DNA from 4 places in the Shinella sp. G-2 genome. Region 1 is predicted to be linked to each of the others. Evidence: predicted binding sites of a transcription regulator. Region 1 holds the regulator's gene; each other region holds the start of a gene.
The links. Region 1 encodes PhoB, which activates phosphate uptake and scavenging genes when phosphate is short. Its sites were predicted from a motif close to TGTCATNNANCTGTCAT; they were not measured.
Positions count from the first base shown of each region.

Region 2: the regulator PhoB is predicted to act here: its motif matches at 1,397-1,413, upstream of phnF (phosphonate metabolism transcriptional regulator PhnF).
Region 3: the regulator PhoB is predicted to act here: its motif matches at 997-1,013, upstream of V8U06_RS05085 (esterase-like activity of phytase family protein).
Region 4: the regulator PhoB is predicted to act here: its motif matches at 1,408-1,424, upstream of phnC (phosphonate ABC transporter ATP-binding protein).

Region 1 is NZ_JBBEYH010000004.1:60,149-62,347, forward strand. It holds gene phoU (phosphate signaling complex protein PhoU) at 1-526, shown strand, start outside; gene phoB (phosphate regulon transcriptional regulator PhoB) at 550-1,233, shown strand; gene V8U06_RS09385 (GcrA family cell cycle regulator) at 1,372-1,911, opposite strand.
Region 2 is NZ_JBBEYH010000006.1:219,410-221,608, reverse strand. It holds gene V8U06_RS13350 (carbon-phosphorus lyase complex subunit PhnI) at 1-240, opposite strand, end outside; gene phnH (phosphonate C-P lyase system protein PhnH) at 245-850, opposite strand; gene phnG (phosphonate C-P lyase system protein PhnG) at 853-1,329, opposite strand; gene phnF (phosphonate metabolism transcriptional regulator PhnF) at 1,447-2,175, shown strand.
Region 3 is NZ_JBBEYH010000002.1:249,174-251,372, reverse strand. It holds gene lon (endopeptidase La) at 1-307, shown strand, start outside; gene hupB (DNA-binding protein HupB) at 513-788, shown strand; gene V8U06_RS05085 (esterase-like activity of phytase family protein) at 1,066-2,199, shown strand, end outside.
Region 4 is NZ_JBBEYH010000006.1:224,726-226,924, reverse strand. It holds gene phnD (phosphonate ABC transporter substrate-binding protein) at 1-331, opposite strand, end outside; gene phnC (phosphonate ABC transporter ATP-binding protein) at 471-1,319, opposite strand; gene V8U06_RS13370 (DapH/DapD/GlmU-related protein) at 1,475-2,089, opposite strand; gene phnL (phosphonate C-P lyase system protein PhnL) at 2,086-2,199, opposite strand, start outside.

The sequences.
Region 1 (2,199 bases):
CGACAAGGCGGTCGTCACCATCGCCAAGCGCCAGCCGATGGCGGCGGACCTGCGCGAGATCATGGGCGCGATCCGCATCGCCGCCGAACTGGAGCGTGTCGGCGACCTCGGCAAGAACACGGCCAAGCGCGTCATCGCCGTGCAGAGCTCGGGCATGCCCCGCAAGCTCGCCCGCGGCCTGGAGCACCTGGCCGAACTGGCGCTGATGCAGTTGAAGGAAGTGCTCGATGTCTACGCCACCCGCTCGGTGGACAAGGCCAAGGCCATCCGCGAGCGCGACGACGAGATCGACGCCATCTACACCTCGCTGTTCCGCGAACTCCTGACCTACATGATGGAAGACCCGCGCAACATCACGCCCTGCACCCATCTCCTGTTCTGCGCCAAGAACATCGAGCGCATCGGTGACCACGCGACCAACATCGCCGAGACCATCTACTACATGGCGACCGGCTCCCAGCCGGAAGGCGAGCGCCCGAAGGACGACACGTCGACCTCCGTGGTCGCCGCCGACGTCACCGAGTAAAAGAGAAGCAGGGTTCAAACTCCATGGTGCCCAGAATAGCCGTCGTGGAAGACGAGGAGGCGCTCAGCGTCCTCCTGCGCTACAATCTCGAGGCGGAAGGCTTCGAGGTCGATACGATCCTCTCCGGTGACGAAGCCGAGATGCGCCTGCAGGAGCGCATGCCCGATCTGCTCATCCTCGACTGGATGCTGCCCGGCGTCTCCGGTATCGAACTGTGCCGGCGCCTGCGCCAGCGCCCGGAAACCGAGCGCCTGCCGATCATCATGCTGACGGCGCGCGGCGAGGAGAGCGAGCGCGTGCGCGGTCTTGCCACCGGCGCGGACGACTATGTCGTCAAGCCCTTCTCGACGCCGGAACTGGTCGCCCGCGTGCGCGCCATGCTGCGCCGCGCCAAGCCCGAGGTCGTCTCGACGGTGCTGCGCTGCGGCGATATCGAACTCGACCGCGAGACGCACCGCGTCCACCGCCGCACCCGCGAAGTACGCCTCGGCCCGACGGAATTCCGCCTGCTGGAGTTCCTGATGACCTCGCCGGGCCGCGTTTTCTCGCGCTCGCAGCTTCTGGACGGCGTCTGGGGCCATGACATCTATGTCGACGAACGCACGGTCGACGTCCATGTCGGGCGCCTGCGCAAGGCGCTCAATTTCGCCAACATGCAGGATGTCATCCGCACGGTTCGCGGTGCGGGCTACTCGCTGGAAACCTGAGCGGACGAAATTCCTCCCAAGGACGGAAATGGGCCCTGCGGGGCCTGTTTGCGTCTTGGGGGTTCCGTTCCCCGGCCTTGTCCCCAAACGAAAACGGGCCCTTTCGGGCCCGTATTGCATCTTGCTATCGATGACTGATCAGCGCATCCGGCGCCGCTCGGCGGACGGCTGGTAGGCGAGGCGCTGGTGATAGGTGCAGTAGGGCGAATTGTCCGGGGACTCGTTGCCGCAGAAATGGAAGTCGTCGTTCAGCGGGTCGCCGATCGGCCACTTGCAGGTGCGCTCGGTCAGCTGCGTCAGTTCCAGCTTGCGCGACATCGGCACGACGGTGCCGTTGCCATTGGCCGGAACCGGAAGCCGTTCGCTCTGCACGTCGAAATCGGCGTCCATGTCTTCCTTCGGCAGCGCGTTGCCGGTGGGGCGGGCGACGGCGCGCGGGGCAGCCGGGCGGGCCGTGAAGTTCGACGGGCGCGGCGCGGCGGCCGCCGCCGGGCGCTTCGGGCGGGCGGCGGTCTGCGTGCCGCCGGCCTTGGCGCGGCCCGGCAGGTTCAGCCGGTGCACCTTGCCGATGACGGCATTGCGGCTGACGCCGCCAAGCTGTGCCGCGATCTGGCTTGCGCTGAGGCCCTCGCTCCAGAGCTTCTTGAGTTTCTCGACGCGCTCGTCTGTCCAGTTCATGCTTTCGTCTCCGCTCGGCGTTCGATGCGGGAATCCCTCGTCGCGTCCCGGATGAATCCGGAACCTGAACGCCTCAACTCTTTTGGTGACTAGTTCCGCCGCATGCAGTCTAGTAATTGGTCTTTAACCTAGAGACCGGTGGACTCTGTGACAAGAGTCGGGGGAATCGGCGCGAATCGATTTCTAAGTTTTCCCCAACTTGCTGGTCTGGTGTGACTCGATAGAGACACCTTCCGCGTGTCTCGCGAATCCTCACCTTGCGGGAGGTTCAGCGCCGTTTCGGGCCGC
Region 2 (2,199 bases), on a different contig from region 1:
GGCGCGCAGGATGAAGATCGCCTCGATCATGTCGCCGCGCGCCTGCCGGACGGCAAGCGCCGCAAGCGCCCGGTCGTAGAGCGAGGCTTCGGCCATCACACGGTCGACGGCGAGGCCGAGCTGGGCGACGATCTGGTCGATGCCGATGGCCGGCAGCGAACGGTCGCCGCGGCGGCGGTCGGCGAGAAGACGATGGGCGTTGGAAATGGCGGCTTCACCACCCTTGACGGCAACATACATGGTCTCAAGCCTCCTTCACGCGGACAATGGTGGTGCGGGGCAGGCAGAGCACGTTCGCGCCGGCAACGAGGATGAGGTCGACGCCGCGCGGAAACTTCTGCCGGTTCTCCGACCAGAAATGCGGGAACATGTCCGGCAGGCCGACGGGAGCGATCTCTTCCTGCGTGCGGATGCCGGGTCCTGTCAGCGTCAGCGGCCGGCCGCCCTCGAAAGCCTCGATCTCGACGACCAGCGTGGTCGAACGATCCGGATATTCCTGCGTGCCCTGTGCGAAGAGGCAGAGGTTCGGCAGCATCGCGCCCTTTTCCACGAGGGCGAAGCGGGCGTTCTGGCGCTCGCTCGCGATGGTCGCGCCGGCGTTGAAGGCGAGCCAGCCGGGCAGCGCCGAGGCGGCGAGCGCGGGTGTGAGCCAGATGGACGTGTCATGGTCGCAGAGCGTCAGCGCGACGGCGCCGGCCGTAGCGCCCAGAGGTTTGGGCGGATTGGCGACGGCGGCGATCTCGCCGATCGTGCCGGGCCGTGCCATGCCGTCCATCAGGGTGCGAAAGACGGCCTGAGCCTGGAACACCGGTTCCTGGAAGCCGCCGGAAAAGGCGAGCGTATTCGACATGATCAATCCTCTCCGCGAACCATGGTGAAGAAGTCGACGCGGGTGGCGGCCGTCTGGCGCGCCTTTGCGGCATCCTCTTCGGCGCCGCGCGCCGCGATGGTCTCAAGCAGCGTGTCCACTTCGGTCTTGCGGGCCGGCTGCTGGAAGAGCGCGTCGAAGATCGCCGCAAGCTGTGCCTTCGCGCCGTCCGTGCCGAGCGACTGGCCGTGGCCGACCGTGCCATCCTCAAGACGGATGCTCGCGCGGGTCACGGTTGCCTCGCCGAGGTTGAACGGCGCACCGCCTCCCCCAATGCGTCCGCGCACCATGACGAGCCCGGTTTCCGGGCCGCGCACCGGCTGTACCGCAGGCTTGTTTTCCAGGGCTTCGAAAGCGGCCTGCAACTCCGCACGGCTCGCCTTCGCGAGCAGGCCCATCGCCTTCTGCCGCTGTGCCGCATCCTTCGCGATCGGCTCGGCGGATTTCTGTGTTGATGTCATTGCCTCATCTCCAAATGTCTATTAATCTAGACAACCGAACATCTAAGTCTCGTCTTAAGCGGCCGGAATGACAAGGGTGTGACAGCGGCGCATGGAAAAGGAGCGAGCGGGGCGAAAATGGTGGAACGGCAATCGGGCGTGGCGCTCTGGCGGCAGATCGCGGACCGCATGCGCCTTGCGATCAACAATGGCGATTTCGACGAGACCGGCATGATGCCGCCGGAAACGGTGCTGGCGGGCCGCTTCGGCGTGAACCGGCACACGGTGCGCAGCGCCATGGCGGCACTGGTGGAAGAAGGGATCGTGCGCCCCATCCAGGGCATCGGCACGCGCATCGAGCGGCGTGACAGCCTGCGCTTTCCGATCTCCCGCCGCACCCGCTTTTCGCAAGGGCTCGGCAACCAGGCGCGCGATCTCGAAGGCAGGCTGCTGGCGTCGGCGACGGAGATTGCGCCTGCCGCCGTGGCCGAGGCGCTGGGCCTGCCCATCGGCACGATCTGCGTGCGCCTCGAAACCCTGAACAGTGCGGACAAGCGTCCGATCTCACGCGCAACGCACTATTTTCCGGCTGACCGTTTCGGGGATATCGCGGCCGTCTACGAGCGGACGCGGTCCATCACCGCAGCCTTCCAGGAACTCGGCGTGCCCGATTATGTGCGGCGCTCGACTGAAATCTCGGCCATTCACGCCGAAGGCGACGACATGCGACATCTCAAGCTGTCGCCCGGTGCGATCATTCTGGTCGCGGCGGCGGTGAACACGGACCTTGCCGGAACGCCGGTGCAGTTTTCCCGCTCCCGCTTTGCCGCCGACCGCGTCAGGCTGACGGTGGAGCCGGAGACCTGACGCATTTGCGACCGGAGCAACACC
Region 3 (2,199 bases), on a different contig from region 1:
GACGGGCGAAGTGACGCTGCGCGGCCGGGTGCTGCCGATCGGCGGGCTGAAGGAAAAGCTGCTCGCGGCGCTTCGCGGCGGCATCAAGAAGGTGCTGATCCCGGAAGAGAACGCCAAGGACCTGGCGGACATTCCGGACAATGTGAAGAACAGCATGGAGATCGTTCCGGTGTCCCGCATGGGCGAGGTGATCGAGCATGCGCTGCTGCGCAAGCCCGAGCCGATCGAATGGGACGGAACGGCCGAGGCGGCCAAGGTTCCGCCGGTCGAATCGACCGACGACGCCACCGGCGCCATCGCGCATTGAGCCGCAAGGCCGGGCCACGCGCCGGGCATTTTGACGGAAAACGGGAAAAGACCGGCCTCTGGGCCGGTCTTTTTCGTTGAAAAGGGTGTGTAAACGCCGGATTCTCAGGGGATTGCCGCGAAATATTCTTGCGGGGAGAGGGGCGATGCGTATTCTGCCCCCGACTTGTATGAGTCGTTTCAAACCGTAAGAAAGGGGTGGAAACATGAACAAGAATGAACTCGTATCCGCGGTCGCTGAGAAGTCCGGCCTCTCCAAGACGGACGCAGCCTCTGCTGTCGACGCCGTTTTCGAGACGATCCAGGGCGAACTCAAGAACGGTGGCGACGTTCGTCTCGTCGGTTTCGGCAATTTCTCCGTATCGCGCCGTGAAGCCTCGAAGGGCCGCAACCTTTCGACCGGCGCCGAGATCGAGATCCCGGCTCGCAACGTGCCGAAGTTCTCGGCCGGCAAGGGCCTGAAGGACGCCGTCAACGGCTGATCCGATACGCCGCAAGACCCCGGGCCGGAAACGGCGCGCGGGTCCTGCAGCATCTGACGCTTCCCAGCGCCTTCGCGTCCTTCACCGGCGTGCGACGCTGTCGGGGCAGGCGGTGACCACTCCGCCGCCGATCCTGAATTTCAGGGTAGGGGTCCGGCTTGTCCGGACCCTTTTTATTTGCGGGATGGAGTTGGCGCCGGGCGGAGACTGTCATCCGCCTGTAACACGAAGACACGAGAACCGCCGGGTTCCTTTTGACCGGATTCCGGAGGATTTCATGAAGACCCGTTCGCTCACCGCTGCCCTGGCAGCGGTTCTCGCCGCATCGGTGGCCCCTGCCGCCAGCGCCGAGCCCGTATTCAATCGCATTGCGTCCTTCGCCGTCGCCGGCAACCTGCCCGAGGGCACCGACAAGGCGACGCCGACCTCGGCCGAGATCATCGCCGCCTCCGAGGACGGCAACACGCTCATCTATTCCGACAGCCCGAACAAGGCCATCGGCTTCATCGACATCACCGACGCCAAGGCCCCGAAGGCCGGCGGTTCGCTCGCCTTCGACGGCGAGCCGACCTCGGTCACCATGGCGGCCGGCAAGGCGCTCGTCGCCATCAACACCCGCGAGAGCTTCGTGAAGCCCTCGGGCCTGCTCGCCCAGGTCGATGTCGCGTCCCGCAAGGTCGATGCCACCTGCGACCTCGGCGGCCAGCCGGATTCCATCGCCCTCAACAAGGACAGGACGCTTGCGGCGATCGCCATCGAGAACGAGCGCGACGAGGAGGTCAATGACGGCGACCTTCCGCAGCTGCCGGCCGGCGATCTCGTGCTCCTGTCGCTGAAGGACGGCGTCGTCGATTGCGGCTTGATCAAACATGTCACGCTGACGGGCCTTGCCGATGTCGCCGGCGACGATCCGGAACCGGAATTCGTTTCCTTCAACGGCCTCGACGAAGTCGCGCTGACGCTGCAGGAAAACAACCATATCGTCATCGTCGACGGCAGGACGGGCACGGTGAAGACCCACTTCTCCGCCGGCACGGTCAGCCTCGAGGGCGTCGACACCAAGAAGGACGGCGCGCTGAAGTTCACCGGCAAGGTCGAAGACGTCGCCCGCGAACCCGATGCCGTGAAGTGGCTGGACGACAACCGCCTCGTCGTCGCCAATGAAGGCGACTGGAAGGGCGGCGCGCGCGGCTTCACCATCTTCGACAAGACGGGCAAGGTTCTCTATGAGAACGGCGCCGGCTTCGAGCGCGAGATCGCCAAGATCGGCCACTACCCGGACAAGCGCAACAAGAAGGGCGTCGAGCCGGAAGGCCTGGAAGCGGCGACCTTCGGCGACGACAAGCTGTTCTTCGTGCTCGCCGAGCGCGCCTCGGTCGTCGGCGTCTACAGGGACACCGGCGCCGAGCCC
Region 4 (2,199 bases), on a different contig from region 1:
CGGTCTGGACGGTCGTCAGGATCGGCTCTACGGCATTGGCATTGGCGAGGTAGATCTTGGCGAAGCCGGACGCGCCGAGTTCGGCGTAGTCGAGCGTGCCGCCGAGCAGGCCCTGGATCACGCCGTCATAGTCGGCAGCCGGGAAGAAGGAGACCTTTTCGAAGCCGAGTTCGGCCTTCAGCTGGTCGCCGAGGCATTGGTAGTTGCGCAGGCGGTCGGCTTCGTTTTCGCCGCCGATGATGCCGACGCGGAATTCCTTGAGGTCTTCGGCCTGTACCTGGCCGGCAAGCGCGATGAGCGCGACGGCGCCCAGAAGGATGTTCTTCAGCATGGTCTCTCTCCTGTTTGGCCGGCTTCGCCGGGCCTTGAAAGTTTCTGACCCTTCACGCGGGCCATTCGATCCCGGTGGGCTCTAGAGTTCGTTCCGCATTGCGGACGCAAAGACGCTGCACGGCTTTGCTGGAATTGCTCTAGAGACCGACCAGTGCCAGCGGTGTCGGGCCGGCGGATTCCTTGGTGTTGTCCTGACGCGCCGGGTTGCGGATCGCGGTGGATGTGAGGCTTTCGTCGATCTCCGCGCCATCGGCGGCCGTGCCATAGATCGTGCGCACGGCATCGGCGTCGAGGGCGTGCGCCGGGCCGTCGAAGACGACGCGGCCGGCCGACATGCCGATGATGCGCTCGCAATAGGCGCGCGCCGTATCGAGCGTGTGGAGGTTGGTGATGACGGTGATGCCCTCGCGTTCGTTGATGTCGCGCAGCGCGTCCATCACGATCTTCGCGTTCAGCGGGTCGAGCGAGGCGATCGGCTCGTCGGCGAGCAGCATCTTCGGGTTCTGCATCAGCGCGCGGGCAATCGCCACGCGCTGCTGCTGGCCGCCCGAGAGCGTGCCGGCCGGCTGGAGCGCGGTCTGCTCGATGCCGAGGCGCTCGAGCGCGGCAATCGCCATGATGCGCTCCTCGCGGGTAAAGAGATTGAGGATGCTGAGGGCCGTCGAACGATGGTTGAGGCGACCGAGCAGAACATTGGTGAGCACGTCGAGGCGCGGCACCAGATTGAACTGCTGGAAGATCATCGCGCAGTCGCGCTGCCAGTTGCGCAGTGCGGCGCCGCGCAGGGCCGATACGTCGATATCGTTGAAATGGATCGTGCCTTCGCTCGGATCGGCAAGACGGTTGATCATGCGCAGCATGGTGGATTTGCCGGCGCCGGAGCGGCCGATGACGCCGACCATCTGGCCCTGCGGGATGTCGAAGGTGACATCGGCAACCGCGACGCGCGTCCCGAAGCGGCGGGTAACATTCTTCAGTCGGAACATGGCGGATCTCTTTCCAGCAACAGGGGGCCAGCAACAGGGGGCATTGTCGTTTTCGGGACTGGCTCTAAACGCTGTTGATGAAGGGGCGATGTCAGTTCGATGTCGGAAAAATAACAGTCCACAGCCTTGGAAATCCGGCATTCGGACGGGTGTCCTCAGCCGCCGTGACGGATGAGGAACGCTTCTGCGTCAAATTTGCGAAAGTCGTCGAGGGCGGTGCGCAACCGGGCATGATCCCAGTCCCACCAGGCGAGTTTTTCCATGCGCTCGGCAATGCTTTTCGGGAAACGTTCGCGGATGACTTTCGCCGCGACGCCGCCGACGATCGTGTAGGGTTCGACGTCCTTCGTGACGACCGCGCCCGAGCCTATGACAGCCCCGTTGCCGATGGTGACGCCCGGCAGGATCGTCGACCCGTGGCCGATCCATACGTCATGGCCGATCACGACGCGATGTTCGCGCCGCCAGGAAAAGAAGTCGGCCTCGGGATCGGCATCCGGCCAGTAGTCGTTGGCGCGGTAGGTGAAGTGGTGCAGCGTCGCGCGCCACATCGGGTGGTTGGTGGCGTTGATGCGCACCGAGGCGGCGATGTTGGCGAACTTGCCGATCGTCGCGCACCAGACGGAACCGCCGTTCATGATGTAGGAATAGTCGCCGATCTCGGCCTCGCTGACGCGGCAGTTCTCGTCGATCTCCGTATAGCGGCCGAGCGTCGTGTCGGAGACGACGGCCGTCGGATGGATGAGCGGCGTTTCCGAGAGCCGGGTCATGCTGCGGCCTTTCGCGGCGAGAAGGCGGAGACATCGACGATGCGGTCGGCGACCTTCTCGCGCACGTCCTCGTCATGGAAGATGCCGAGAAGCGCGACGCCGGCCGCCTT